One region of the Lysinibacillus sp. FSL K6-0057 genome, then DNA from elsewhere that is predicted to be linked to it. Evidence: riboswitches for the same ligand, from Rfam matches in the RefSeq annotation. Region 1 holds a riboswitch; each other region holds the start of a gene.

The links. Region 1 has a riboswitch for lysine ahead of MHB40_RS01380 (amino acid permease). Riboswitches for the same ligand answer to the same signal wherever they lie in the genome.
Positions count from the first base shown of each region.
Region 2: linked by a shared signal. The riboswitch ahead of MHB40_RS11950 (transporter substrate-binding domain-containing protein) and the one ahead of MHB40_RS01380 (amino acid permease) in region 1 are both predicted to bind lysine.
Region 3: linked by a shared signal. The riboswitch ahead of MHB40_RS18110 (aspartate kinase) and the one ahead of MHB40_RS01380 (amino acid permease) in region 1 are both predicted to bind lysine.

Region 1 covers NZ_CP152047.1:286,937-297,479, forward strand. The annotation lists rRNA gene MHB40_RS01270 (23S ribosomal RNA) at 1-213, shown strand, start outside; rRNA gene rrf (5S ribosomal RNA) at 279-394, shown strand; tRNA gene MHB40_RS01280 (tRNA-Val) at 406-481, shown strand; tRNA gene MHB40_RS01285 (tRNA-Asp) at 486-561, shown strand; tRNA gene MHB40_RS01290 (tRNA-Thr) at 570-645, shown strand; tRNA gene MHB40_RS01295 (tRNA-Tyr) at 653-736, shown strand; tRNA gene MHB40_RS01300 (tRNA-Trp) at 741-814, shown strand; tRNA gene MHB40_RS01305 (tRNA-His) at 858-933, shown strand; tRNA gene MHB40_RS01310 (tRNA-Gln) at 943-1,017, shown strand; tRNA gene MHB40_RS01315 (tRNA-Lys) at 1,031-1,103, shown strand; tRNA gene MHB40_RS01320 (tRNA-Arg) at 1,122-1,198, shown strand; tRNA gene MHB40_RS01325 (tRNA-Pro) at 1,214-1,290, shown strand; tRNA gene MHB40_RS01330 (tRNA-Ala) at 1,306-1,381, shown strand; tRNA gene MHB40_RS01335 (tRNA-Ser) at 1,395-1,487, shown strand; tRNA gene MHB40_RS01340 (tRNA-Phe) at 1,494-1,569, shown strand; tRNA gene MHB40_RS01345 (tRNA-Gly) at 1,575-1,648, shown strand; tRNA gene MHB40_RS01350 (tRNA-Ile) at 1,653-1,726, shown strand; tRNA gene MHB40_RS01355 (tRNA-Asn) at 1,734-1,810, shown strand; tRNA gene MHB40_RS01360 (tRNA-Glu) at 1,812-1,883, shown strand; gene MHB40_RS01365 (nitric oxide synthase oxygenase) at 2,644-3,690, shown strand; gene MHB40_RS01370 (hypothetical protein) at 3,769-4,299, shown strand; gene MHB40_RS01375 (MFS transporter) at 4,369-5,577, opposite strand; lysine riboswitch at 5,756-5,932, shown strand; gene MHB40_RS01380 (amino acid permease) at 6,015-7,478, shown strand; gene MHB40_RS01385 (response regulator transcription factor) at 7,633-8,325, shown strand; gene MHB40_RS01390 (sensor histidine kinase) at 8,330-9,265, shown strand; gene MHB40_RS01395 (ABC transporter ATP-binding protein) at 9,396-10,319, shown strand; gene MHB40_RS01400 (ABC transporter permease) at 10,312-10,543, shown strand, end outside.
Region 2 covers NZ_CP152047.1:2,432,189-2,442,731, forward strand. The annotation lists gene MHB40_RS11925 (diguanylate cyclase) at 1-557, shown strand, start outside; gene MHB40_RS11930 (response regulator transcription factor) at 671-1,345, shown strand; gene MHB40_RS11935 (HAMP domain-containing histidine kinase) at 1,342-2,727, shown strand; gene MHB40_RS11940 (2-oxoglutarate dehydrogenase E1 component) at 2,960-5,785, shown strand; gene odhB (2-oxoglutarate dehydrogenase complex dihydrolipoyllysine-residue succinyltransferase) at 5,877-7,124, shown strand; lysine riboswitch at 7,466-7,652, shown strand; gene MHB40_RS11950 (transporter substrate-binding domain-containing protein) at 7,772-8,629, shown strand; gene MHB40_RS11955 (amino acid ABC transporter permease) at 8,800-9,525, shown strand; gene MHB40_RS11960 (amino acid ABC transporter ATP-binding protein) at 9,538-10,269, shown strand; gene MHB40_RS11965 (DUF6501 family protein) at 10,534-10,543, shown strand, end outside.
Region 3 covers NZ_CP152047.1:3,639,870-3,650,412, forward strand. The annotation lists gene racE (glutamate racemase) at 1-85, opposite strand, end outside; gene MHB40_RS18075 (MarR family transcriptional regulator) at 96-548, opposite strand; gene MHB40_RS18080 (LuxR C-terminal-related transcriptional regulator) at 623-844, opposite strand; gene MHB40_RS18085 (thioesterase family protein) at 1,032-1,493, opposite strand; gene sdhB (succinate dehydrogenase iron-sulfur subunit) at 1,701-2,480, opposite strand; gene sdhA (succinate dehydrogenase flavoprotein subunit) at 2,486-4,240, opposite strand; gene MHB40_RS18100 (succinate dehydrogenase cytochrome b558 subunit) at 4,307-4,915, opposite strand; gene MHB40_RS18105 (YslB family protein) at 5,188-5,622, shown strand; gene MHB40_RS18110 (aspartate kinase) at 5,716-6,942, opposite strand; lysine riboswitch at 7,077-7,255, opposite strand; gene uvrC (excinuclease ABC subunit UvrC) at 7,364-9,154, opposite strand; gene trxA (thioredoxin) at 9,279-9,590, opposite strand; gene MHB40_RS18125 (amino acid permease) at 9,712-10,543, opposite strand, start outside.

The DNA.
Region 1 (10,543 bases):
TGTACCAGTTGTCTTGCCAAAGGCATCGCTGGGTAGCTATGTGTGGACGGGATAAGTGCTGAAAGCATCTAAGCATGAAGCCCCCCTCAAGATGAGATTTCCCATTACGCAAGTAAGTAAGATCCCTCAAAGACGATGAGGTAGATAGGTTCGAGGTGGAAGTGTGGTGACACATGGAGCTGACGAATACTAATCGATCGAGGACTTAACCAAAACGTTTGACACATTCAATGCACGTTTATCCAGTTTTGAAAGAATAAGTCTTTCAACTGAATAAGTGAAGTGATGATGGCAAAGAGGTCACACCCGTTCCCATACCGAACACGGAAGTTAAGCTCTTTAGCGCCGATGGTAGTTGGGGGTTTCCCCCTGTGAGAGTAGGACATCGCTTCGCTTATTTTTTGTGGAGGATTAGCTCAGCTGGGAGAGCATCTGCCTTACAAGCAGAGGGTCGGCGGTTCGAGCCCGTCATCCTCCACCATTATGGTCCCGTGGTGTAGCGGTTAACATGCCTGCCTGTCACGCAGGAGATCGCCGGTTCGATCCCGGTCGGGACCGCCATTATTATTGCCGGTGTAGCTCAGTTGGTAGAGCAACTGACTTGTAATCAGTAGGTCGTGGGTTCGACTCCTATCGCCGGCACCATTCCCTTGGAGGGGTAGCGAAGTGGCTAAACGCGGCGGACTGTAAATCCGCTCCTTAGGGTTCGGCGGTTCGAATCCGTCCCCCTCCACCATTTTAGGGGCATAGTTCAACGGTAGAATAGAGGTCTCCAAAACCTTTGGTGTGGGTTCGATTCCTACTGCCCCTGCCAGGTATTGAGGTACTCGTTCATATATAGCTATTATTTTATAGTGGCGATTGTGGCGAAGTGGTTAACGCATCGGATTGTGGTTCCGACATTCGTGGGTTCGATTCCCATCAGTCGCCCCATTTCAAAATTGGGGTATAGCCAAGCGGTAAGGCAACGGATTTTGATTCCGTCATGCCTAGGTTCGAATCCTAGTACCCCAGCCATTTTTTATTTTACGAGCCATTAGCTCAGTTGGTAGAGCATCTGACTTTTAATCAGAGGGTCGAAGGTTCGAGTCCTTCATGGCTCATCATTTTTTAATTAATATGCGCCCGTAGCTCAATTGGATAGAGCGTCTGACTACGGATCAGAAGGTTATGGGTTCGACTCCTGTCGGGCGCGCCAATAAATTCACGTTTACGGAATGTAGCTCAGCTTGGTAGAGCACTTGGTTTGGGACCAAGGGGTCGTAGGTTCGAATCCTGTCATTCCGACCATCTTTCATGATAAATGGGGCCTTAGCTCAGCTGGGAGAGCGCCTGCCTTGCACGCAGGAGGTCAGCGGTTCGATCCCGCTAGGCTCCACCATTTTAATATTTTTGGAGGTATACCCAAGTCTGGCTGAAGGGATCGGTCTTGAAAACCGACAGGCGGGTAACACCGCGCGGGGGTTCGAATCCCTCTACCTCCTCCATTTTCCGGGTCAGTAGCTCAGTTGGTAGAGCATTAGATTGAAGCTCTAAGTGTCGGCGGTTCGATTCCGTCCTGACCCACCATTATTGCGGGTGTAGTTTAATGGTAAAACCTCAGCCTTCCAAGCTGATGTCGTGAGTTCGATTCTCATCACCCGCTCCAAAATGGGCCTATAGCTCAGCTGGTTAGAGCGCACGCCTGATAAGCGTGAGGTCGATGGTTCGAGTCCATTTAGGCCCATCATTATTCCGAAGTAGCTCAGTTGGTAGTAGCACCTGACTGTTAATCAGGTTGTCGCAGGTTCGAGTCCTGCCTTCGGAGCCACGGCCCGTTGGTCAAGTGGTTAAGACACCGCCCTTTCACGGCGGTAACACGGGTTCGAATCCCGTACGGGTCATCAAGCATGTAGCACAGATGTGTGTTACATGCTTTTTTCTATTTTCTTTAAGTACATTCTCCTTTTTCATGTTGTTGAAAAAAGATCATGTCATTAGTAGAAAAAGACCTTTTAGCAAGGTGAGGGGTTGATTTCCGTTCCGCCAGCGTCCTTTCCAGGGGGCGTCCGATGAGCCGCTTCACTCACTAGCGTTCGCTCCAGGGTCTCCTTTGTGACGCTAAATCCCTTAGGAGTGACGCTGGCTCCACTCCAATCAACCATGTGCAAAAGTGTCTTTTCCTTATCTTACATACTAACCGTAGCGATCAAAATAGCCCATGATTTGTATAATTAGATAGGCTCTTATTTTCATTGTGTAGTGACAACACCCCTTCATAAAGGGTAGTGAAGACCTTCACTTTATTTGAAAACCTTTGCTAAAAAAGTTAACATTTTGTAGGTTGGAGTGGAGGGCTACTTGACTCCCGTGGGATAGCGAGACAGGCGAGCCCCTGCACGGAGCGGTAGCAGAGGAAGCGGCTCGGCGCTCGCCCACAGGAAAGCAAGTAGCCTGCAACGGAAATCCGTTTTCACCTTTCACAAAAATTCTATTGTTAGTTTTGTTTTTCAACACTATGTAGATTCTCTTTACGAAAGAGAATCTACAGATTAAATTTGAACAAACTATTTCATATATAAAATATGTATGTTTTTTCAAGTACTATTTTCATGGTGCTTGTTGTTTTGTTCCTCTAATATGAGGATAAGTGGAGGAATCGATATGAATATACAGGAGATACAGCAATTTTTAAGTTTATACCAGACAGAACAAAATAAATCAGAACTTTGGTTAAAGAATAGATTACAGGAAGTTGAAAATGCAGGTGAATATTACCCAACAACTGAGGAGCTAGTTTTTGGTGCACGAGTGGCATGGCGTAATAGCAATAAATGTATCGGACGTCTATTTTGGCAGTCACTGCATGTGGTAGATGCACGTGATGTTTTAGATGAACAGGATATTTTTCAAAAATTACTAGAACATATTGATTATGCAACAAATTGTGGGAAGATCCGTCCAACTATAACAGTGTTTGCTTCAGATAGAGTAAGGATTTGGAATCATCAACTTATCCGTTATGCAGGCTATGAAACAGAAGCAGGCGTTATTGGAGATTCGCAATCCATTGAGTTTACAAAAGTATGTAAATCTCTGGGATGGAAAGGTAAAGGAACGGCTTTTGATGTGCTACCACTCATTATACAGGTGGATGATCGCGCTCCCAAAATGTATGTAATCCCTGAAGAATATATAGTAGAGGTCTCAATCCGCCATCCAGAGTTAGTGGATGTGGAGAAGTTAGGGATGAAATGGTATGCCGTACCCATAATTTCGAGTATGCGTTTTCAAATGGCAGGTATTGATTTTCAAGCTGCTCCATTTAATGGCTGGTATATGGGAACAGAAATCGGTGCACGCAATTTAGCAGATCATGAGCGCTATAACATGCTACCTGCTATTGCAGAAATTTTTAATCTTGATACAACCAAACAAGCGTCTCTTTGGCGTGATCGTGCATTAGTGGAACTTAATATTGCTGTTCTTCACTCATTTAAAGAAGATGGTGTGAGCATTGTTGATCATCATACAGCGGCTCAGCAATTTAAATTGTTTGAGGAAGCAGAAAAATCAGCAGAAAGAGAAGTTACAGGCAACTGGACATGGTTAATCCCGCCACTTTCGCCTGCAACGACTCATATATTCCATAAACCCTATGTAAATATATATCATACACCAAATTATTTTTATCAAAAGCCGTGCTATTAGCAGTAAAGGAGATGTTTACCTTCCTAATAATTTTGAAAATTAATTTCCAAATTACATGTTGAGGAGAGGGCGTTTACTATGTTAGACCAGCAAATCCCGAATATCCCATGGAGACAATTGACGACACCTTATGGTAGAGGAACAACCATCCCTCAGCTGATTGAACAGGAGCAATATCCACAGCTAGCTGCGTTAATTGAACATCAAGGTACACTATGGCAGGTGACACCCTGGGTTTTGCTTCTTCTTTTAAAAAAGCTAGCTAGTAAAAATACGGAGGATATCTCCTTACAAGAATTACAGTTATATTTGGCTGTGGCACATGCTATTACAAAGGATTATCTAGACTCAGTCAATACTGTTGAAACCATGCAGGAGCTATTAGATACTAACTATTTATGGTCAGAAAATGAGGACAATGATGAGCAGGAGTGGGAGGAAGAAACGCCAAAGGGCTATGGGCAGCAAGCTTTTGTAGGCTATTATTATTTTAGTTATTTACTCCTACAAGAGGCTATTCCTATTTTTTCTGCTATGACAGTTCATAGTAATGAAGCAAAAGAATGTCTTGCAGAATTGCTAACATTACTACAGCAATCTGACCATTAAACAATGCGTAAACGTATACACCATATAGAAATAAAGCAGATGGGGAACCTGAACCATCTGCTTTATTTATTAATGCACATATTCATCCTTGGAGGCTCTCATTGAGCAAAAGAAGAGTAATATTGCCACAACGACAAAGAGCCATCCCGCAATATTCCAGCCACCAAAGAAATCATGCAAGTAGCCAAAAAGAATAGGACCAATTGCGGCAAATAAATAACCCAAAGATTGTGCAAAGCCTGATAAATCAGCTGCCTCAAATGCAGTACGAGTGCGGAGAGTGAAGAACATCATTGCTAGGGCGAATGAAGAACCTCCTGCTAACCCTAGAAGGACCATCCACAGTACACCAAGACTAGTCCATTCCATGACAACACCAACAAACCCTACTAAATAGAAAGATGTAAACATCAATACAAGGGGGCGTTGTGAAGTCATTTTACCTGCAATTATAGGCACAGCTAAAGCCATTGGTACTTGTGAGAATTGCATGATGGAAAACATCCAACCGGCCTTGTCAGGAGCTAGCCCTTGGGCAATATAGATCTCGGGAATCCAAGCTGCAGTCGTGTAGAATAATAAAGACTGTAACCCCATTGCGCCTGTGACAGCCCAAGTAACAGGTGATTTCCATAAAGGTGTACCTGTCTTTTTAGATGTAGTAACTGGTTCGGGTTTATTTGATTTTAATTGAGGTATCCAAATTAAGATTGTAATGAGAACGAGTACGAGTGCAATGGACAGCGCACCTTGCCAGCCTAACGATGAATTGGCTATAGGATAGCTAATACCAGCACCAAGACCAGCAGTTAAATTCATGGACATGGTGAAAAAGGCCATCAATAAACCGACATGGTATGGAAATTTTAATTTTAATAATCCTGGAATAAGTACATTTCCAAAAGAAATGGCTACGCCAATTAGCACAGTACCTAATAGAAGTAACTCTGTTGTACCGAGTGAACGTAGGACAATCCCAAAGGCCAATAGAAAAGTTGATAAAAATAATGTTAGCTCAAGCCCTAGTTTGCGTGCTACAACTGGTGCAAATGGAGATATAATAGCAAAAGCAAGCAATGGAATCGTTGTTAGAAAGCCTGCCAATACATTAGATATCCCAAGATCTTCACGGATAAAGGATATAATTGGGCCAACAACAGTTAGTGGCATTCGTAATGTAGAGGCTATAAAGATAACTCCGAAAACTAAAAGTAAGGTTGTTCCTTTCCAGCTAATTTTTTTACTAGGATAACTAGCGGAATGATCATTTGTAGTCAAAATAAAATCCCCCCTAATCATAACCATTCTAATTGAACTACTATAACACTTTATCACACTATTAAAAATAGTAGAAGATTCATAAAATACAGAACATTTTCCGTTATATTGAAATGTCTATGGTCTTATGTTAGTATAATAAACATCATAAATTTAATAATTATATGCCTCATGTTTGTATTGAGGTAGAGGTCGCGATATTTATAAGTATGCTAATTGAAATGACAAGCATTGATGAAATTAGCTGAAAGGAAATATTGCCGAAGTGTGAGGGGACTTGAAAACCTCATGCTGGGGCTGTCTCCGAAAGGAACAGAACTGTCACGTTTGCACAACGTGTTGAGCTATCATTTAGGAAAAACTGAGGATTAACGTAGCCATCACAGTGTATATGTGATGGCATTTTTTTGCCTCATAAATAGGAAGGAAGCTATATCGTGAGTGAAATAAAAGTAAATCAGCTTGGTCATAAAGCACCGAAGCTGAAAAAAGAATTAAAAAGCCGCCATATTACAATGATTTCTTTAGGCGGTACAATCGGTACGGGGCTATTTTTAGCCAGTGGTGGTGCTATTGCACAGGCAGGACCTGGGGGCGCATTGCTGGCCTATGCCTTAATCGGTATTATGGTATATTTTTTAATGACGAGCTTAGGGGAAATGGCTGCGTATATGCCATCATCAGGTTCATTTAGTACCTACGCAACCAAATTTGTAGATCCTGCTTTAGGATTTGCATTAGGCTGGAACTATTGGTATAACTGGGCAATCACAATTGCTGCAGAAATCGCTGCCGTGTCATTAATTATGAAATATTGGTTCCCAGATAGCTCATCAGCACTGTGGACAGTATTATTTATTGCTGTTGTACTGACGTTTAATTTACTATCCGTAAAAAGTTATGGTGAAAGTGAATATTGGTTTGCCATGATTAAAGTCGTAACGGTCATCGTTTTTATTATCATTAGCTTACTAATGATTTTTGGTATTTTAGGTGGGCAGGCTCCTGTAGGTTTCACTAATTTCTTTATTAGTGATGGGCCATTCCATGGTGGCTTCCTTGCTACATTTGGTATTTTCCTAGCTGCTGGATTTTCATTCCAAGGGACAGAATTACTTGGAATTACAGCTGGTGAAACAGATGATCCTGGTAAAAATATTCCGAAGGCTGTTAAATCTGTATTTTGGCGTATTCTTTTGTTTTATATTTTAGCGATTGGTGCAATTGGGATGCTGATTCCATTCACAGATGAACGTTTATTATCAGAAGATATCGCAGTATCACCGTTTACACTAGTGTTTGACCGCCTAGGTATTGCCTTTGCTGCTTCATTAATGAATGCCATTATTTTAACGGCTATGCTGTCAGCAGGAAATTCAGGCCTGTATGCATCTTCTCGTATGCTATGGCAATTAGCGGTGGAAGGACATGCACCTAAATTTTTCGCAAAGCTAAGTCGTCGAGGTATTCCGATTTATGCACTGATGGCAACATTAGCTGTAGGTTGTTTAGCATTTTTAGCGTCATTCTTTGGTGATGGAGTGGTTTATATCTGGCTATTAAATGCCTCTGGAATGTCAGGCTTTATTGCATGGCTGGGTATTGCATTTAGTCATTATCGTTTCCGTCGAGCGTTTGATGCACAGGGCTTAGATCCAAAGTTATTACCTTATAAAGCCAAATTATATCCATTTGGACCATTATTTGCTTTTACCGTTTGTATGATCGTAGTCATTGGACAAAATTACACAGCCTTTACAGGTGATAAAATTGATTGGTATGGCATCCTTGTTTCGTATATCGGGATTCCACTATTTTTAGCACTATGGTTTGGCTATAAAATAAAGCACAAAACCAAAATGCTGCCACTTAAAGATTGTGATTTAAAAGTTGAAGAGTAAATAATAGAGCTGTTCTGTAAACCAAAGAGTGATGGGTTTATAGGACAGCTCTTTTTCGACACTCATGAACAAAATCTCTCAAAATAAACATCATAAATATGGTAATGTAATATAGATATGGAAATTTAGAGTTGGCAGGGAGAGGTGTATGATAGTGCAAAAGCATATTTTACTCGTAGAAGATGATGAAGCCATTCGTGAAATGGTCGATAATTACTTAACAATGGAAGGTTTCTCTGTCACAACAACGACCAATGGCGAAGAAGCATTACGAAGTTGTTTAGAAAATACCTTTGATTTAATCATCCTAGATATTATGATTCCTAAACTAAATGGATTAGAAGTATTAAAGATTATTCGAGAGCAGGCAGCACTTCCTATCATTATTATGTCTGCAAAAGACAGCGATGTTGATAAAGCATTGGGCTTAGGATTAGGAGCAGATGATTATATTGCTAAACCCTTTTCTATGCTAGAATTTTCGGCACGTGTAAAGGCTGTTATCAGAAGAGCTACAAAATACTCTAGTCAGGATAACCAAAAGCAAGATGTCCTAGAAATTGATAATTTAAAGATAGATATTGTTAATTACGCAATAGCAAAGAACGGGCAAGAGGTAAAGCTGACATCAAAGGAATTTTCTATTTTAAAGTTGTTTGTGACAAATCGTCATCGGGTTTTTACCAAAGAGCAAATTTATCAGATGATATGGAAAGATGCTTACTACGGCGATGAAAATATTATAAATGTACATATAAGAAGACTACGCGAAAAAATAGAAGATGACCCGTCAAATCCTCTATATATTAAAACCCTATGGGGAATCGGCTATAAGTTTGAGGGTTAAGAATATGATGATATTTCTATTACTAATAGTGGTATTGCTAATGGGGATTATTATTTTTCAATGGAAAGTCAAAAAGGAACAAGATCGCACTATCCAATACATGCATAGAAAATTACAAGTAATTGTGAATGAACAGACTTATGAACAGATTTTAGTAGCAACTACAAATTCAGAAATTCAACAGTTACTTATTACAATGAATACCGTACTAGATCAGCATCAAAAAATCCAAGCAACACATCAGAAAATGGAAAATTCCATGAAAAAGATGTTGGCAAACATTTCGCATGATCTTAAAACGCCTTTAACGGTTGTATTAGGCTATATTGAGATGCTTCAACTTCAGAGCTCGATTAGTGAGGAGGAACGCCAACGATTACTTACGGGTGTTCATGCTAAAACTTTAGAAGTATTAAAAATTATTCATACATTTTTTGATCTGGCGAAATTAGAGGCTGGAGATACAGATTATCCAATCACTAAAATCAATGTCAGTGAAATCTGTCGTAAAAATATATTATCTTTTTATGATCTGGTTACCTCAATGGGATTAGATATTAAGATTGATATCCCAGAGCGCCCTATGTATGCACTCGGTAATGAAGAAGCATTAGATAGAGCCCTAAACAATCTACTGTCTAATGCTATTGCATATGGAGCAGATGGCCATGTCATTGGAATTACCGTAAGAAATGATGAAGCCAATATTGATATTGATGTGTGGGATTGTGGCAAGGGCATTGATGAATATCATATCGATAGCGTTTTTGAAAGGATGTATACACTAGAGGATTCTCGAAATAAATCCTTCCAAGGTAGTGGTTTGGGACTAACGATTACAAAGCGACTAGTAGAAATAATGAATGGCTCCATTCGGTTATCGAGTATTCCCTATGAAAAAACCATTTTTACCATTTCGTTAAAACGAATGATGTATTGAATCCATTATGCTTGTAGAGCTTTAATGCTTTGCAGGCTTTTTTACTTAAGAAATTTGTAAGAATGCAGTAATAAAATAGAGAGTTTCATTTTTTATAATGAACGTAGTCACAATTGAGGGAGAGAATTACATGACATACATTGTAAAAACAAACCAGCTTACGAAAGTCTACGATGGAAAAGAAGTTGTTTCTGCTGTCAATATGAACGTTAAGAAGGGAGAGATTTATGGATTTTTAGGTCCTAATGGTGCGGGTAAAACCACTGTTATGAAGATGCTAACTAATCTAACGAAACCTACAAGTGGGGATGTAGAGATTTTAGGGGAGAAATTGACAGACCGATCCTATGAAATACTAAAAAGAATGGGATCAATTATTGAATATCCTATTTTCTATGAAAAATTAACGGCTAGTGAGACTCTGGAACTACATTGTGAATACATGGGTTATTATGATAAGAAAGAAATTGCGCATGTTCTTAATTTAGTAAAGTTATCGAATACAGAAAATAAGCAGGTTAAAGATTTTTCTCTGGGGATGAAACAGAGATTAGGCATTGCACGAGCTATTATTACAAAGCCAGAGTTACTTATATTAGATGAACCCATTAATGGATTGGACCCAGTAGGGATAAAGGAGTTAAGAGAGCTTTTCAAGATGCTTTGTAAGGAGTATGGCATAACCATTATTATTTCTAGTCATATTCTGGCTGAAATAGAACAATTGGTCGATACGATAGGTGTTATTAAGAATGGTAGGCTCATCACTGAGGTAGCAATGGATACAATCAATCGTGATCAGGTCAATTATACGGAAGTGATCGTAAGTGATGGGAAAAAGGCAGCGTTTATTATTGAAAGTGAATTGAAGATTACTAATTTCAAGCTGATGGATGATAACTCTATACGTATTTATGACTCAACAGTATCCCAGCAAACCCTATCTAGAGCATTAATTGAACATGGCGTTGAGATTGAGGAGATTAGTAAAAAAACAAGTTCATTAGAGGATTATTTCTTAAAGCTAATCAATGGAGGCGTTGTTCATGCTTAATTTAATGCGTTTGGAAATGAAAAAATTTCATTTAGGGTCCTATGTTAAAGGAGCCATTATTGCTAATTTTGTTATTCTTGGGTTTTTGTTTATGATTTTATTTATTTCTAAAGTAGAGGGAGATCCAGGGCTTGAAAATTATGAGGTTGCTTTAAGTGTCATTGATTCCTTTGTAAGAGCAGTTTTTATTATTTTTGCTTCTACGTTAATAGCTAAGTTAATCA
Region 2 (10,543 bases), 2.1 Mb from region 1:
AAATTACCCATCGCAAAGAAAGGGAAAATGATTTGCTGTATCTAGCCTATCATGATGCTTTAACACAGCTACCCAATCGGCGCTATTTACAAAAGGAGTTTCCAAAAATCCTGGCTGAAGCAAATGAAAATCAGACTAGTGTGGCGATGCTCTATATAGATGGCGATGATTTTAAAGAAGTAAATGATGGCTTTGGTCATGACACAGGCGATGCGTTTATTCAGCGATTTGGCAGTTGCTTGAACAAAACCGTCCGAAGCCATGATATGGTTATTCGAATAGGTGGCGATGAATTTATTGTCATCTTAACAGGCTTAACGAGAGAGCAAGAAAAAAGACATCATCAAATTATGCATATTATTCGTCGCATCCGTGATGAATTAGCAGAAGGCTGGATGATAGAGGACCATCTTTTTACACCAACAGCCTCTATTGGCATTGCCTATTACCCAGACCATGCCCAATCTTTGGATGAGCTAATGGATTTAGCTGACCAAGCATTATATAAATCAAAAGAATTGGGGAAAAACAACCTCTCCATTTCCGACATACACTAAAAAAGTCTGTCCACAAGGATTTCCTTGTGAGACAGACTTTTTATTTGATGTTATGCTATAACAGTATAGGGATAAAAATCCTACATCGTTATTTTGGAATAGAAGGTGATACGATGTCTAAGAAGATATTGTTGGTAGAAGATGAGAAGCATATTGCTCGTTTTGTCGAACTTGAATTACAGCATGAAGGCTATGAAGTGAAAACTGCCTTTGATGGTCGTGAAGGTTTGGCTATGGCAACCTCTGAAAATTTTGATGTACTGTTACTGGATGTCATGTTACCGAGCATTAATGGGATTGAGATTTGCCGTCGTATTCGAACACAATCACAGGTGCCCATTATTTTATTAACGGCACGAGATGCTGTGATGGATCGTGTAGCGGGCCTCGATGCAGGGGCAGATGACTATATCGTCAAGCCTTTTGCAATTGAAGAGCTGCTGGCAAGAATACGGACGATTTTACGTCGTGTCACACCAGAGCAGACAAGCAGTGACTCTTTATGCTTACGGGATATTGAAATAGATGTAGCAGCCTATGAAGTTTTCGTTCAGGGGAATAAACTTGACCTAACAAAGACAGAATATGACTTACTGAAACTATTAATCGAGCACAAAAATAGAGTCTGTACGCGAGAGCATATTTTAACATCCGTTTGGGGCTATGATACGGATATTGAGACCAATGTGGTAGATGTTTATATCAGACATTTACGGACAAAGCTCCCTGGTGCGATGAACGATTATATTGAAACCGTTCGCGGTGTTGGGTATGTGATGCGAGAATGAATAAGTTAAAAGATTATTTACGTCAGCAATCCTTGCAGAAAAAGTGGATGCTGACCTCAAGCAGTGTCATCTTTATTAGCTTTACAATTATTTGTGTAGTCGTCTATCTTTCTCTGCATACATGGTTATTAAACGATGAGGAGAGTAAGGTCAATCGGACAAGTAAGGATATCATCTCTTTTTTAGAATCACAGGGTCCTACAATTACCATTCAGCAAATTCAGCAAAATACGGGCTTGCTCAAATCGATTGCGGATCGCGATGAAACAGTCCGAATATTTAATGCTGATGGGGTGGATATTTTACGAATCAATGATACCTCTGCTGCTGCACCACTTAGCTCGCTGCAAGAGATTTTTGAGATGACCATTGATAAGCAGGATGTGTTGGTCATCAATGAACCGATACGGATGGGCTTTTTCCAAGGCTATATTCAAGTGATTCATCCTTTAACTAGTTTTCAATCACTCATGCACTATCTATTGACCGCCATGCTGATAGCAGGATTAGGCGCATTAGTGTTATCAGGCTCTATTGGCTATTATTTGGCGAACTATTTAATGAAGCCATTACATGAATTGCGTGCATCCATGAAAACGGTGATGGATCAAGGGTTTAATGAGCCTATACAGCTAACCTATACATCACATGACGAAATTGGTGATTTACTGAAAATGTACAATGCCATGATGAATGAGCTGCAAATTTCATTTACCCAGCAGCAGCAATTTGTCGCCGATGCTTCCCATGAGCTACGTACGCCGATCCAAGCAATTGAAGGACATCTTTCTCTTTTAAAAAGATGGGGCAAACATGATCCCGCCATATTAGAAGAATCCATTGATACCTCCTTAACAGAAATTGCTCGTATGCGCAAAATGATTGAGGAATTATTAGAGCTTGCACGGCGTGAGGAAAAAGATGAGACAAGTGAGGCAAATGCACTAGTGGTCATTCAAGCAGTGATGGATGAGCTCAAGCTTGTTCATCCACAAGCGCGAATTTTGCTGTCGAAGCATGGTGAAATAGGTCTGTTATTTATCTCCGAAAATGCACTAAGTCAAATTGTTCGTAATATAATAGAGAATGCCATTCGTTATTGTGAAAAAATTCCTGAGATACAAATTTCTATTTCTGTTGCTGGAAATTATGCATGTTTAGAAATTGCTGATAATGGTATAGGAATAGCAGAAGAGGATATTCCGTTTATCTTTGATCGTTTTTATCGAGTGGACGAAGCAAGAAATCGTCAAATTGGTGGAACGGGCTTAGGGCTTAGTATTTCGAAGATGTTACTTGAAAAATACAATGCAACGGTAGAAGTCAAGAGTGAGGTTAATATTGGAACCGTTTTCTTGCTGAAAATCCCGCTAAAATATTAAGAAAAATACATGCTTTATTTCATTATTCTATCCTTTGCGAAAAAAATTGCTTAATTTGCTAAAAAGAGTTGTATTTTTTGTGAAGAGTAGTAAGATTGAGATGGAAAAAACGTTCTTTAAAATATGGAAAAGTAGTGTGAAACATTCTTTTAAAGAACGGCTAAATATTATATAATTAATTGCAATTTAATTAATGGAACTGCCGAAAGGCAAAATTTGGAGGTCATTTTTCATGTCGAACAACGTTACAACTGTAAGTTCTCCATGGTCAGCTTTCTCTGGTCCTAACTTAGGATATGTGATGGAGCAATACGACTTATTCTTACAGTCTCCTGAAGAAGTAGAACCGGAGTTAGTTTCTTTATTCCAACAATTTGGTGCACCAGTAGTAGTAGAAGGTGAAGTAGCTGTAGCTAGTCATACAGCAGCGGCTCCTGCTGGCGATTACAAAAAAGTGTTAGCCGCTGTAAAACTAGCAGATGCAATTCGTTCACGCGGTCATTTAGCGGCAGATATTTATCCTCTGAAAAACCGTGAACTACAAACAGCTCAAATTGAAGAAAGCGCGTTCAACTTAAGCGCTGCAGATTTAGCTGAAATTCCTGCAGCAATCTTCTTCAAAGATGTGCCAGCAAACGTGAAAAATGGTAAGGATGCAATCGAATATTTAAAAGCTATTTATACAGATAAAGTAGCATTTGAATATGGTCACGTAGTAGCTACTGAAGAACGTGATTGGATTCAAGCGCAAATCGAAACAGGCTCATTCAAACAAGCATTATCTGCTGATGAGAAGAAAGCCTTATTAGATCGTTTAACTCGCGTTGAAAATTTCGAGAAATTTATTCATAAAACATTTGTAGGGCAAAAGCGTTTCTCTGGTGAGGGCTTAGATACGCAAATCGTTCTATTTGATGAAATCATTAAAACGGCAGAAGCGAAAAATGTGAAAAACGTACGTATTGGTATGGCACACCGTGGTCGCTTAAACGTTTTAACACACATTTTAAATAAACCTTATGACATGATGTTCTCTGACTTTGCACATGTTTCCAATGATTTATTTATGCCAGAGCATGGCCGCCTTGAAATTACAAAAGGTTGGACAGGTGATGTGAAATACCACATGGGTGCTTCTTACAACCGTGAATCTGGTGTGAATGTGAAATTGGCTTACAACCCATCTCACTTAGAAGTGGGCAATCCAGTCGTACTTGGTGCTACTCGTGCCACACAAGATGATACGTCTAAACCAGGGCAACCTGCCTTCGATCGTACAAAAGGCTTAGGCATTCTTGTGCACGGTGACGCTGCGTTCCCAGGTCAAGGGATTGTAACGGAAGTGTTAAACTTCGCTAAAACTGAAGGCTTTACAACAGGTGGAACAATCCACATTATCGCAAACAATATGATCGGTTTCACAACAGAACATTATGATTCTCGTTCTTCTGTATACTCTTCTGACCCAGCAAAAGGCTATGAAGTGCCAGTAGTCCATGTCAATGCAGATAGCCCAGAGGCAGTAGCACAAGTTGGTCGTTTTGCAGCGAACTACCGTCAAACATTTGGCAAAGACATCATTGTGGACTTAGTAGGTTACCGTCGTCATGGTCATAACGAAACAGATGATCCAACAGTGACAAACCCAGAAACATATAAATTAGTATCTAAACATGAAACAGTGCGTGCATTATATGGTGCACAATTAGTGGCAGAAGGTCTTGTATCTAATGAGGATGTAGCGGCACTAGATACAGCGATCTATGCAGAAATGCAAGCAGCCTATGACCATGTCAAAGAAATGGCAGATAAAGATGATCATCATCATTTAGAAATGCCAGAAGAATTAAAAGTAGAATTCCCACAAATTGATACGGCAGTTGGTGCGGAGCGTTTAGAAAAAATCAATGAAGAGCTTTTAGTGTTTGAAGAAAACTTCGAGCCACAGAAAAAGCTTGGTAAAATTTTAGAAAAACGTCGTGATGCTTATGCATCTGCAAAAATTGACTGGGGCCATGCGGAAACGTTAGCGTATGCAACGATTATCCAAGACGGTACACCAGTACGTTTTACAGGTCAAGATGCTCAACGTGGTACATTCTCTCAACGTCACTTAGTACTACATGATAAAAACAACGGCAATGTCTTCACACCACTACACCATATTTCTGGTGCGAACGCATCCTTTACAGTATACAACTCTCCACTGACTGAAGCTGGGGTAGTAGGCTTTGAGTACGGTTACAATCTAGAAAACAGCCATGTACTAACAGTATGGGAAGCACAATTCGGTGACTTTGCGAATATGGCACAAGTGATGTTTGATAACTTTATTTCAGGGGCACGCTCTAAATGGGGTCAAAAATCTGGCCTCGTTATCCTATTACCTCATGGTTATGAAGGTCAAGGTCCAGAGCACTCTTCAAGCCGTATGGAACGCTATTTACAAATGTCAGCTGAAAATAACTGGTTTGTAGCGAACTGTTCAAATGCAGGAAACTACTACCACTTATTACGCCGTCAAGCAGCATTATTAGGTACAGAAGGGGTACGTCCACTTGTAGTCGTATCACCAAAATCATTATTACGTCACCCATTAGCTGCGGCGAATGCTGAGCAATTAGCAAATGGTTCATTCCAAGAAGTGATTGAACAACCAGGCTTAGGCGCTAAACCAGAAGCTGTAGAGCGCATCGTTTTAGGTACAGGTAAAGTGATGATCGACATAGCAGAGCGCGTGAAAGACGGCGAAGGCTTCGATCACCTACACATTATCCGTGTAGAACAACTTTACCCATTCCCAAAAGAGCAAGTTGCTGGTATCATTGCTAAGTATCCTAATGCGAAAGAGATCGTTTGGGTACAAGAAGAACCTAAAAACCAAGGCTCATGGAATTATGCACTAGAAACATTATATGCACTTTCAGAAGGTAAAAAGCTTCGCTATGTAGGTCGTCCTGCAATGAGCTCAACTTCTGAAGGAGATGCAGATTCTCATAAAGCAGCACAAGCAGCTCTTATTGAAGAAGCGGTTGCTGAGTCAGTAAAGGTTAAATAATCACATATCAATTTTTGAAACTGGGCTACTTGCCCTTAAGCAGTAGCCCTTCTATGTGCGTCATGCACGTTAATCAAAGGAGGAAATGAAAGTGGCTGAAATTAAAGTCCCTGAATTAGCAGAATCGATTACAGAAGGTAGTATCGCACAGTGGGTAAAAAAAGTGGGCGATCGCGTTGAAAAAGGTGAATTCATCGTTGAACTTGAAACAGATAAAGTAAACGCTGAGATCATTTCTGAAGAAGCAGGTGTATTAACACAAATTTTAGCTGAAGAAGGCGATACTGTACTAGTTGGTCAAGTTATCGCAGTAGTAGAAGCAGGCGAAGGCGCAGCAGCAGCACCAACTGAAGCAGCTCCAGCTCCGGCAGCGCCACAAGCAGCACCTGCACCAGTTGCAGCGGCTCCAGTAGTAGAAGAAACTTCTGGTGAACGTGTAGTTGCATCGCCAGCAGCACGTCGTCTTGCACGTGAAAAAGGTATTGACCTTGCAGCGGTATCTCCAGTAGATCCACAAGGACGCGTACGTGTACAAGATGTAGCAGCACATGGTACAGCACCAGCTGTAGCACCAGTAGCAGCACCTACATCAGTAGCAACTTCAGGTGGCCCAGTAGTATTCACACCAGCGGCTAATTCTGACCGTGTAACAATTGAAAAAATGAGCCGTCGTCGTCAAACAATTGCAAAACGTTTATTAGAAGTGAAACAATCAACAGCAATGTTAACAACATTCAACGAAATTGACATGACAAACATCATGGCACTTCGTAAACGTAAACAAGAAGAGTTTGTGAAAGCAAACGACATCAAACTTGGTTTCATGTCATTCTTTACAAAAGCTGTTGTTGCAGCACTAAAAAAATATCCATACGTAAACGCTCAAATCTCTGGCGATGAAATTCATTTAAATAACTTCTTTGATATCGGTATTGCTGTATCAACTGAAGAAGGTTTAGTCGTACCAGTTGTACGCGATGCAAATAGCAAAAACTTCGCTGAAATCGAAAAAGATATCGCTAACTTAGCGACAAAAGCTCGTGATAAAAAATTAGGCCTAAATGACATGGCTGGTGGATCATTCACAATCACAAACGGTGGTGTATTCGGTTCATTAATGTCAACACCAATTATGAACGGTACGCAAGCTGGTATTTTAGGTATGCACTCAATTGTTAACCGTCCAGTTGGCGTAAATGGTGAAGTTCAAATCCGTCCAATGATGTATGTAGCACTTTCTTACGATCACCGTATCATCGATGGAAAAGATTCTGTAGGATTCTTAAAAACAGTTAAAGAATTAATCGAAAATCCTGAAGATTTATTATTAAATTCATAATGCCATTAAACCCTGCGAACAATGTTCAGCAGGGTTTTTTTGTGCATGACGAAAGGTTTTGACCGATTCTATTTTTGAAAGAGTACGAATGTTATATCGTTTAGAGGAGCCAAAAGAAATAAACACAACTTTTCTCACAGAGAGCATATACGCTCTAATAAAAATTTGTTGTAATTTTCGGAAATATCGATGAAAGCTCAACGATTTAAAATGGATAGGGAACGCACAATACCCTAATATTGTCATTAGTCAGAAAAATGTTAAAACTGTCTTGACGAACATATTAGTTTTATAGTAGTATCTAAATATCAATTAAATAAACAAACCTCACGAATATTTACCAGTGAGGTAGAGGCGCGGTATTTATTAGTTCATTGTAGAGTACAAGCAAGCGAAGACGCAATGAAGAAGGAAATATCGCCGAAGTATAAAAGGAGCTCGTACTTTTATACTGGGTCTGCAGTGAATAAGTGCAGGACTGTCCTAGTAAATGGATTTCCAGATTTACTAGGTTGTGCTATCTCGGAAACATGGAAATTATAGTGAGGATTTGGGCAACTGTCATAAAAGGTAAGACCTAAGTTCAATATACTTAGGTCTTTTTTAGTACAGTTGTCTTATTTTTTTACAGAAAAGGGGAGTTTTTCATGAAAAGAAAATGGTTGTTAGTAATGATCTCTATCATGACGGCAATTGTGCTAGCTGCATGTGGCACAAGTGACAAAAAAGAGGGCGGTTCAGGTGATGCTGGAGCTGACAAAGAAGAAGGCGGCGGTGAATTCCGAATTGGAATGGAGGCTGGCTACCCACCGTTCAACTGGACACAGCAAGATGATGCGAATGGCGCTGTGAAAATAGCGGATAATGCAGAGTATGCAGGTGGCTATGATGTACAAATGGCGAAGAAAATCGCTGAAGGTTTAGGCAAAGAGTTAGTCATAGTTAAAATGGAGTGGGACGGATTAGTGCCAGCGCTACAATCGAACAAAATTGATGCGATTATCGCAGGTATGTCACCAACAGAAGAACGTAAGAAAACAATTGATTTTACAGAAAACTATTACACTTCTGATTTTGTGATGGTTATTAAAAAAGGTAGCAAATATGAAGATGCAAAATCGATTCAAGATTTCTCAGGTGCTAAAATTACATCACAATTAAATACATCAAACTACACAGTGATTGATCAAATCAAAGGCGTAGAAAAACAAACGGCAATGGAAAGCTTCCCAGCAATGCGTGTGGCTTTAGAAGCAGGTAAAATTGATGGCTATGTAGCTGAACGTCCAGAGGGTATTTCTGCTGCTGCTGCCAACGATAAGTTCACATATGTAGCATTTGAAGAAGGCTTTGATACAGATCCATCAAATACTTCAATTGCTGTAGGCTTACGTAAGGACGACGCAAATCGTGAAAAAATCAATGAAGTTCTAAAAGGCATTTCGGAAGACGATCGTCAAGCGATTATGGAAGAAGCTATTTCGCAACAACCAGCAGCACAATAATGACAAGGCACGGGCTAGTTGCTAGTCCGTGCATGATCATTTCATCATTATCAAAATGAGAACCTCTCTACATAATGATAATGTCCTAGCGTGACAAAACATAGAATGGTAGAAAGAGCTAGGACACAAAAGAAATAAGCAAGCAAGATGACATTGTTAGGAGGAACATCATGAGTCTTGAATGGATACTTTCAATTATTGAAAACAACTGGCAAATGTTTTTACGAGGTGCGTATTATACGTTACTGATTTCGAGTATTAGTACAATTATTGGTGCATTTATCGGATTTTTCATCGGAATTATGCATACGATTCCAGTTCGTAAAAAAGGTGTGAAATTTTATAGCTTAAAGCTCATTAATTTTATACTGACATGCTATGTTGAATTTTTCCGTGGTACACCAATGATTGTACAGGCTATGGTTGTCTACTACGGATTAGATATCGCATTCGGTATCGATATGCACTTTATTACAGCAGGTATTTTAGTCGTTTCCCTCAATACAGGGGCATACATGGCAGAAATTGTTCGTGGTGGTATTGTATCGATTGATAATGGTCAATACGAGGCAGCATCAGCAATTGGTATGAATCACTTCCAAATTATGATTCACGTTGTCTTACCACAAGTAGCGCGTAACGTCTTACCAGCGACTGGTAACCAATTAATTATGAATATTAAAGATACAGCCGTTTTAAATGTCATTGGGGTAACGGAATTATTCTTCCAAACTAAATCAATTTCAGGTAACAACTTCCGCTATTTCGAATCATTCTTTGTTGCATGTATTCTTTATTTCATCATGACATTTACCGCATCACGCATTCTTCTTTACGTTGAAAAACGTCTAGATGGACCTGATGCCTATCAAAAAGAACAAAAAGAAGCCGTATAGGGGGACGCACAAATGGCAGTCATTAAAATCGAACATTTAAGTAAATCATTTGGACGTAACCAAGTGTTAAAAGATGTGAATTTCCAAGTGGAAAAAGGGGAGGTAGTTTGTTTAATTGGCTCCTCTGGCTCTGGTAAATCCACACTGCTTCGTTGCATTAATTTATTAGAAACACCAAGTGGCGGTCAAATTATTTATAAAGGGGAAGACATCTTAGATGAAAAGCACAATATTCAAGAATATCGTACACATCTAGGCATGGTGTTCCAGCAGTTCAATTTATTTAACAACCACAACGTCATAAGTAATTGCACAGTGGGCCAAGTCAAAGTGTTAAAACGTTCGAAAAAAGAAGCAGAAGAAACGGCGCTTAAATATTTGAAAATCGTTGGCATGGATCAATATGTGAATGCCAAGCCGCGTCAGCTTTCAGGCGGACAAAAGCAGCGTGTGGCCATCGCTCGCGCCTTATCGATGAATCCAGATGTAATGCTATTTGATGAGCCAACATCCGCATTAGACCCAGAAATGGTAGGTGAGGTATTAAAGGTCATGCGTCAGCTAGCAGATGAGGGCAATACGATGCTCATCGTGACACATGAGATGGAATTTGCCAAAGAAGTGGCAGATCGTGTTGTCTTTATGGATAAAGGCGTAATTGTCGAAGAAGGACCTCCAGCACAAGTGTTAGTTAATCCATTACATGAACGTACGAAGGAATTTTTAAAGCGTACTTTAAAATAAGCACAAAAAAGGTGAGTCCAACCAGTTGGACTCACTTATTTTCTAGAATTCCATTCTGCATAAAGCACAAAGCAGATTGCGAATGCTACAGCAATGATAAAAAACCATTGCGGAACACCACCAAAACTCATCATAACACCTCAAATTTTCATTTTTTTTGGATAGAATAGGTATAGTATTTCTTTTTTCTCCACAAAAGACCAAAAATATTATAGAATAAGCAATAGACATTAGCTTTTGCTAGTAAAGAGAGGTAGAGAGAATATGTTACATT
Region 3 (10,543 bases), 1.7 Mb from region 1:
TTTCGTTTGGCAATCGCTTCATGATTTCTTTTGCTACGGTTAAACCGCCTACTCCTGAGTCAATAACGCCTATCGGGGCATTCATACTTTCCGCCTCAATCCTGTTTCATGTGTACATGTAGTTTCTCTAAGTAGCTTGATAATTGCGCGACTTCTTGTTCATTAAAACCAACAAGCATCTCTTGCAAGTATTGCTGTCTTTTTTCAATAACTTCTTGAATAATACGTTCGCCTTTTTCGAGAAGATGAACGACAACGACACGGCGATCATTTTCATCACGCACACGCTTGACTAATTCATTTTTCTCCATTCGGTCCACTAAATCTGTTGTCGTGCTAAAAGCTAAATATAAACGGTTTGATAATTCGCCAATTGTAATATCACCAAGCTCTTCTAACCACTGTAATGCAACAAATTGTGGCGGCGTAATCGCATAATCGGAAACAATTTCTCTTCCCTTTTGCTTCACGATGGCCGCTATATAGCGTAATTCCTTTTCAACCGTTGCAACGGTTTCAGGTGAGTGCTTTGTTACTTCATCCGACATATAACTATTTCACTCCTAAAAATACGTTGAATAGTTCTATTTTGTCGTTTTTTTCACGAAATAGCAAGTGTCCATTAGTCTAATTTAAATTCTTCCAAGCGTAACAGCTCAATTAACGCCTGAGATCGATTCGTTACACCTAGCTTTTGAATTGTATTGGAAATGTGATTTCGCACTGTTTTTTCACTAATACCAAGCTGCTCTGCAATATCTCTCGTTGTTTTTTCAGCTAATAAAAGCGCAAATATTTCACGTTCTCGGTTTGTTAAAAGAGAACGATGATGAGAGCCATTCATTCAGTTACACCCTCCTCCCCCGCACGTATTGTAACTTATGTTAAGGGGCAGGAAGCGGTGACGGCTATTTGCATGATTATTCCATGTTTCCTTAAAAATTTCGAAAATTACATAGATACATTCGTAAATTTTACGTAAAATGTAATTCCTACTATTTTAATAAATTTACATATAGTTACATATTGAACTAGTGAGGTAGAATAGCCAACTGAATTAATTTCGTTTTTTCTTCCTCTGAGATCGGCACACTTTTACCTGTGCGAGGGTCCATTTGCACAATCGTTCCACGACCAGTGAAACAAATTTCGTCCTTTTGATTTTTTGCTAGATAATGAATATCCATCGACGAATTCCCAACTTGTGCGATTTTTGTATAAATGCGTAGAACATCATCAAAGAAAACCTGCTTTACATAATCACATTGTAAATCGGCTACTATTGGTATAGATTGTATATCATCCCCTGCAGAAGGCATTAAAATACCTAAATGTCGGAAATAATCAATTCTTGCTTGCTCAAAATATGTAAAGCTAATCGTATTGTTCATATGACCATACATGTCTGTTTCTGAAAATCGCACGCGTACCTCACTATAAAATGAAAATCCCTTTTCCCACTCTTGAAAATTATCGATATAATTTGCCTTCATGATATACCATCCCCTGTCATATAATTGCCCGTCTGATCATCAACCGAGTTATGATGACGGTTAACAAAATGAATCCATATTCATTATAAAAGAAAATGCTATATTATCATAGAAAAAACACGAATAATCATCTTGTTGACTATTCATTTCTATAACTATAAAAAACTCCCTCACACAAAGTGTAAGGGAGTTTAGCTTGTCCGTATATTAGTCTACATAGTGGTCAGAACCGAAGAAGTTACGGAACATTTGCACTGAAGTAGCACGGTTTAATGAAGCGATTGATGTTGTTAAAGGAATCCCTTTTGGACATGCAGCAACACAGTTTTGAGAGTTACCACAGTTCGCAAGGCCACCATCGCCCATAATCGCATTTAAACGTTCGTCTTTAATCATTGCACCAGTTGGGTGAGTGTTGAAAAGACGTACTTGTGATAATGGAGCTGGCCCGATGAATGAAGCTTTTTCAGATACGTTCGGACATGCTTCCATACATACACCACAAGTCATACATTTAGATAATTCATAAGCCCATTGACGTTTACCTTCTGGCATACGTGGACCTTCACCTAAATCATACGTACCATCGATTGGTACCCATGCTTTAACTTTTTTAAGCGCGTTGAACATACGTTCACGGTCAACTTGTAAGTCACGAATAACAGGGAATGTCTTCATTGGCTCCAATTTAATTGGTTCAGTCAATTGGTCAACAAGTGTTGAACATGATTGACGTGGACGGCCATTGATCACCATTGAACATGCACCACAAACTTCTTCTAAACAGTTCATATCCCATGATACTGGCGATGTGTTTTCACCATTTTCAGTAACAGGATTTTTTTGAATTTCCATTAAAATAGAAATTACGTTCATACCATGACGGTAAGGCACTTGGAATTTTTGCCAGTAGCTATCGCCGCCCTGTGTATCTTGACGTAAGACTTCTACTTTAACCATTCTTCCAGTATTAGCTGAGATTTGCATAACTTTTAGTCTCCTTTCGCAGAGTAGTCGCGTTTACGTGGTGGGATTAAAGAAACGTCGACTTCTTGGTACGTGATGATTGGATTACCAGTAGTTGGGTCAAACTTCGCCATTGTTGTTTTCAAGAATTGCTCGTCATCACGATTAGGGAAATCAGGTTTATAGTGCGCACCACGAGATTCGTTACGTAATAGTGCACCTTTTGTCATTACTTTTGCAAGCACTAACATATTTTTAAGCTGACGTGTAAAGTGCGCGCCTTGATTGCTCCATTTTTGCGTATCATTGATGTTGATGTTGTTCCAGCGCTCAGTAAGCTCATCAAGTTTTTTCAATGTATCTTCAAGCTGATCATTGTAACGTACTACAGTCATTGTAGCAGTCATCATTTCACCAAGCTCTTTATGCAGTAAGTAAGCGTTTTCTGTGCCTTCCATTTTCATGATAGCATCCCATTTCGCTTGTTCCTCTGTTACACGAGCATCGTAAATCTCTTGTGGAAGATCTTCAGCATGCTTTTTAAGATGTTTTACATAATCTACTGCGTTTGGTCCTGCAACCATACCACCGTAAATAGCAGATAATAATGAGTTTGCACCAAGACGGTTTGCACCATGTTGAGAGTAATCACATTCACCTGCTGCAAATAGACCAGGAATTTCAGTCATTTGATTGTAGTCAACCCATAATCCACCCATTGAATAGTGAACTGCTGGGAAAATTTTCATTGGTAATTTACGTGGGTCATCCCCTACGAATTTTTCGTAGATTTCGATGATACCACCAAGTTTAACGTCCAATTCATGTGGATCTTTATGTGAAAGATCTAGGTATACCATGTTTTCGCCATTGATACCAAGTTTTTGGTTTACACAAACGTCGAAAATTTCACGTGTTGCAATATCACGTGGTACTAAGTTACCATAAGCTGGGTATTTCTCTTCTAAGAAGTACCAAGGTTTACCGTCTTTATAAGTCCAAATACGACCACCTTCACCACGAGCTGATTCTGACATTAGACGGTTTTTGTCATCTCCAGGAATCGCTGTTGGGTGAATTTGAATGAATTCACCATTCGCATATGAAGCACCTTGTTGATAAACGATAGAAGCAGCAGAACCTGTGTTAATAACAGAGTTTGTTGTTTTACCGAAGATAATACCAGGGCCACCAGTCGCCATAATAACAGCGTCTGCACGGAATGATTTAATTTCTTCTGTACGCATATCTTGCGCTACGATACCACGGCAAACGCCGTCTTCATCGATAATAACACCAAGGAATTCCCAGTGTTCATATTTATTTACTAAACCAGCTACTTCATGAGAACGAACTTGCTCATCTAGCGCATATAGTAATTGTTGACCAGTTGTTGCACCAGAGAAAGCTGTACGGTGCATTAAAGTACCACCAAAACGACGGAAATCTAAAAGTCCTTCTGGTGTACGGTTGAACATAACACCCATACGGTCCATTAAGTGAATAATGCCAGGTGCTGCGTCACACATACCTTTTACTGGTGGTTGGTTCGCTAAGAAGTCCCCACCATATACTGTATCATCAAAGTGAATCCATGGAGAATCCCCTTCACCTTTTGTATTTACCGCACCATTAATTCCGCCTTGCGCACAAACAGAGTGTGAGCGTTTTACAGGAACTAATGAGAATAAATCAACTTCAGTACCAACTTCAGCTGCTTTAATCGTTGCCATCAGACCGGCAAGACCACCGCCGACAACAATTATTTTGCTTTTCGCCATGATTATTTCTCACTCCTCTTAAAAAATTGCAATGATTGCATGTGCTCTATCGTAGCTTCTATTGAATTATACGAAAGCTAAAATAGCTGCCACACCAACTACACTTAGAATTACGAAAATAATGTTTGTTACGTAAGTAGCAATCTTTTGAGACTGAGGAGATTGTGTAATACCCCAGCTTACTAGGAATGCCCATAAACCGTTAGATAAGTGGAAAGTTGCTGATAAAATACCAACAATGTAGAATCCAAGCATGAATGGATTAGCAACGATATTCGCCATCATGTCGTAATCAACGTGTGTGCCAAGTGCTTTTTGAATACGAGTTTGGAAAATATGCCATGCGATGAATATCACTAAGAATACACCAGTAAAACGTTGTAAAGAGAACATCCAGTTACGGTACGTGCTGAAACGTCCTGTGTTTGGTGTAGCAGTGAATGCAATGTAGACACCATAGAATGCGTGGAACATTAATGGAATATAGATGACAATCCATTCAACTAGGATAAGGAATGGAATCTTTTCCATTACTGCGGTAGCATCGTTGTAACTTTCTGCCCCGCCTGTTGCTGTAAAGTTAATGAACAGGTGCATCGTTAAAAACAGACCTACTGGAATGATCCCAAGTAGAGAATGTAAGCGACGCCATAAAAACTCTCGATCTTTCGACAAGACTGTTACCCCCCTTAGTACTTAAAATAGCACAACAAAAGAAGTCATCATTTTGTAAATGATACTTCATTGACTGTGTATTTCATCATGGTACAATATTATGACATGTTTATTGTACTCTCAAGAGCTACGAGCGTCAAGGCAACTCGGAGTTTTTCATAGAGCTTATTAAAGAACTAATCTAGTACATGATGCGTCGTTTTTTCTCGAAAAATCTATCATTACTTTATTACCCTTAAATTTTAAGAAAATTCTAAGAAAGAAGGATAACAATGTTAAACACTCCATCTCCTACAATCTCATCATTTGGCTATGAGATCATTCGTGATCATATTCTATCTTCTATACTCGGTAAACATGAAGATGATGTCCTTTATTGGGCAGGTAAAGAGCTTGCTCGCAAGTTCCCATGTAAAAGTCAAGATGAACTTATCGCATTTTTCGCAGATGCCTGCTGGGGTACATTAGAGCTTATGAAGGAATCAAAGGATGGACGCATTTTCCAGTTGACAAACGACCCTGAAATTCTGCAAATTAAACAACGTAGCTTTAAACTTGAAGCAGGATTTATAGCAGAGCAAATTCAACTAGCTAAAGGCTATCTTACAGAATGCTATAATGAAAAGCGAGAAAAGCAACAATACGTCATGTTTACAGTCAAATGGGACGTCAAAGAACGTATTATGAATACCATTCCCTCAGAGTAATAAAAAGGATTGTCTCCCCCTAACGGGATGACAATCCTTCTTTTTTCTTCCTTTAATTTCGGACAATTACATAAAATGCTGTTTCTTCTATTATTATATGTAAAGTGCTTGCTCTAAATTAAACTCATCATGCAGTGCATTAGCTGCTTGGATCATATCATCCTGTGGTACAACAACAGAAACTTTTATTTCAGAAGTACTTACCATTTTTACAGGGATATTTTCACAACGTAACCGATCAAACATACGAGCAGCAACACCTGGATTAGAGGCCATGCCTGAACCAATAATGGAAACTTTCGCCAACCCTATTTCGAAGTCTGCAAAACTAAATCCGAGTGATAATTTACTATCTTCTAGAACACGTAATGCTTCTGCAAATTCCTCTTTTAAAATGGAAAACGAAACAGTTGGTTTCAGCCCATCAATAATGGCTTGAACAATAATATCTACATTAATGCGGTTCTCAGCAAGAATAGTAAATATATCTGCTAATGAAGCATTAGAGAAAGCATCATACCCTACTGTTAAACGAATAATATCTGATTCAAAGGCCACGCCACGAACAACTAAGTTTTTTTCCATTTCCACTTCCTCCTTCAATAAAGTGCCTACCGACTCTACTAAACTTGAGCGTATGATAACAGGCATTTGAAATTTCTTTGCTAACTCCACCGCACGTGGATGTATGACATGAGATCCTAAATGAGATAATTCCAACATTTCATCATAGGAAATTTCCTGTAGCTTTTGGGCATATGTCACATAACATGGATCTGCTGTATAAACACCGTCCACATTTGTATACATATCAGCTCGCTCCGCTTCCAATGCGATGGCAAGCGCTACAGCTGCCGTTTCAGCTCCACCTTTCCCAAGCATGGTGATATTGTGATCTTCGTCAACCCCTTGTTCCCCAGCAATGACTACAATTTGTCCCTGTGCAAAGTGTTCTTCGATTCGACTAACATCAATATAGTCGATACGCGCATGCCGATACATACCATCCGTATGAATACCTGCCTGCCATCCAGTCAGAGACACAGCCTGATAGCCCGCGTCCTGTAAGGCAATGGCAAATAAAGCACTAGATAATTGAGAGCCTGTAGACAAAACTGCATCTAATTCTCGTTTTGACACATCGTCAGTTAGTTGATGTACCATCATTTTCATTTCTTTGGCAGTATGTCCCATTGCTGCAACAACTACCACTACATCAAATCCTCTGTCCTTTTCAGCAATCGCTTTCCGAGCTGCCCGTTGGATTTGTTCAGTAGAAGCTAATGCAGCTCCTCCAAACTTCATCACGATTTTAGCCATTTCTTTCGTTCTCCCTTCCAGTCCATGTATTTCACCTAATTACAGGAGACAAAACCGTTTCTAGAAAAACTAAAAGGCAGCATCCACATAACGTGAAAGCTGCCTATAACATGTACAATAATCGTAACTTGCGCATGTGTGATAGCTCTCCGAAACGTTTAGAATCGACAGTCTTACATTTCTTAAATGCAAAACCAGTACAGCAATGGAAACAACAACGCTGTACTTCGGCAAGCTCCCCTTTCACACAATATCTCTGGACTTGTCCATCCTCCATTGTGTTACTCTTGAATCTTGCACCTCTATCATCACCTTAAAGTGAATGTATTCAATTCATTAAGCCTTAGCGTAAACAAGCTAGTCACGCCAGTTATCTCTCCATAACATTGAAAACAATGTTATTTACAACCATAGCACATGCCTATTCCTTTGACAATGATTCTTGCTGAAAATAGCTAAAAATTTGGCTTGCTAAATTAGCGGGCATCCCTGCCTCCTGTAAAGCTAGCTCGCTCGCCTCTCGAATTTTTTTGACTGATCCGAAATATTTAAGCAACTGTTGCTTACGTTTTGGTCCTACCCCTTCAATATGATCTAGTACAGATTGAATGGCATGCTTCTCATGCTGTTGACGCAAGAAGGTAATAGCAAAGCGGTGGACTTCGTCTTGAATTCGTTGTAATAAATAAAAGCCATCACTTGTACGTTTTAAGGCAATCACCTCTGGCGGATCACCAAACAATAGCTGAGATGTATTATGCTTGTCATCCTTGGCTAAGCCAGCAATCGGTATGACAAGACCAAGCTCATCTTCTAGTACTTCACGGGCTACTTCCATTTGCCCCTTACCACCATCAATTAACACTAAATCTGGTAATGGTAGACCTTCCTTTAAAACACGTATATATCGCCGACGTATAACCTCCTGCATTGCACCGTAATCATCATGCTTGGCTGCTGTACGCGTTTTATATTTTCGGTATTCCTTTTTCGCAGGCTTCCCATCAATGAAAACAACCATGGCAGATACTGCATCTGTTCCATGCATATGACTATTATCAAAAGCCTCAATTCGTAAAGGTGCACTAATACCCATTGCTTCACCAAGTGCCTCACAAGCGCCAATCGTACGTTCTTCCTGACGTTCTATCAGCTGGAATTTAGCTGCCACAGCAATTTCGGCATTTTTGGTTGCTAATTCAACCAGTTCCTTCTTTTGACCTCTTTTTGGTGTGAGAACTTTGATCTCTAATAATTCCGTTAAGATGGCTGCATCAATGGCTTGTGGAATAAAAATTTCTTTTGGCTTAATATGCTCTGGCTTTTCATAAAAGCGCCCAACAAATGTTAAGAATTCTTCCTCTGCATCTTGATAGATCGGGAAAATCGAGACATCACGCTCAATCAGTTTACCTTGGCGTACAAAGAAAACCTGAACACACATCCACCCTTTTTCAACGGCATAGCCAAATACATCGCGATTTGTTGTATCACTTGATACTATTTTTTGTTTCTGCATGACCGTATCAATATGGGCAATTTGATCTCGAAATTCCTTCGCTCGTTCAAATTCTAGGTTTTCAGCGGCTGCAAGCATTTTAACTTCAAGCTCTTTTTTGACTGCCTCCACACCACCATTGAGAAACTTCGTCATATCCTCAATCATCTCTTGATAAACCTGACCATCAATTTCCTTAACACAAGGTGCTAAGCATTGACCCATGTGATAGTACAAGCAAACCTTGGAGGGTAATTGTACACATTTGCGCAACGGATACAATCGATCCAATAGTTTTTTCGTTTCGCTCGCTGCATAGGCATTCGGATAAGGACCAAAATATTTAGCCTTATCCTTTTTTACCCTCCGTGTTGTAATCAGACGAGGATGTTTTTCATTCGTAATTTTTAAATATGGATAGGTCTTATCATCCGTTAACATGACATTATATTTTGGATCATGTAACTTGATGAGATTCAGCTCTAAAATAAGTGCTTCAATATTAGATGATGTCACGATATACTCAAAATCTTCTATTTCACCTACAAGTCTTTGAGTTTTCCCTTCATGTGTTCCAGTAAAATAGGAGCGTACACGGTTTTTCAGAACTTTTGCTTTACCGACATAAATGATTGTCCCTTGTCGATCTTTCATCAAATAGCAGCCAGGCTGATCCGGTAAAATATCCAGTTTTCGCTTTATTAAATCGTTCATTACCTACCTGCCCCCCCTAAGTAAAAATTCCCCTCAATGAATCCTATTAGTTATTTTTCTTTATTATATAACGAAAAAAAGCCGAACACATCTATTGATGGCTCGGCTTTGTGAACTTCATTCATTACGCATGTTTTGCGATAAATGCTTCTAAAGCTTCTTTCGGTTGGAAGCCTACAGTTTTGTCAACTAATTCTCCATCTTTAAATAATAGTAAAGACGGGATTGACATAATTTGATACTGAGCTGCAGTACCTTGGTTATTGTCAACGTCAACTTTTACAATTTTAGCCGCACTACCTGCAGCGTCCATTTCTTCAAGAACTGGCCCAATCATTTTACATGGTCCGCACCAAGCAGCCCAAAAGTCTACTAGTACTAACCCTTCTTTAATATCGTCCTGGAACGTAGCATCTGTTGCATGTACAATTGCCATTTGAAATCCTCCTTAAACTTACTATGATTGTAGTATAGCATGGATAAATTCACTTGAGCGAACAATCTGCCTACAATGTATTTTTTATGCAAAACTGTGTTGAAAAATTAAATTACAGCCATTAATTGACTTGATAACGACCTTTCAATACATAGGTTAACGTAATAAAAAGATAGATAGATAACGTAATACTTGTCACGATAATAGATGTGGTAAAAATAATGCCAATGAGAATCGCACTTAACGCCAGTATGGCTATCCAAGTGGTATAAGGGAACCATTTTACTTCATAGGCACTTGTATTCTCTGCTTGTTTTTTACGTGATTTTAAATGAGCAATCGCAATAATTAACCAAATAAATAGCACAGTATAACCAAGTGATCCCATTAAGAAATCAAAGGTTTTGCTTCCAGCATATAAAGATAAAATGACGCCTAAATACATCGCTAATGTACACATTAAAATGGAATATACCGGTACTTTTCGTTTCGATAAATGAGCAAAGACTTTAGGCACACGTCCGTCTACAGCCTGTGTATATAGTACACGTGATGAACCATAAAGTCCTGAATTCATCGATGAAATAATGGCCAGTAAAACAACAGCGTTCATAATATGGTCTGCCCCTGGAATACCAACCATTTTAAAAACCATGACAAATGGGCTTTCAGGAACCCCATTTACTTCATTCCAAGGAATCAAGCTTACGATAATAAAGAAAGGCAGTAAATAAAAAGTAACAATACGTACTAATGTACTGCGAACAGCTTTCGGTACTACTTTTTCAGGATTTTTCGTTTCAGCTAATGTAATCCCGATGATTTCTGTACCACCATAAGAGTAGATAACTACAAGCATAGCAGCAATTAATCCCTTTGATCCATTAGGGAAAAAACCACCATGCTCCGTTAAGTTAGCAAAACCAACAGCACTATGGTTTCCAAACGTAACA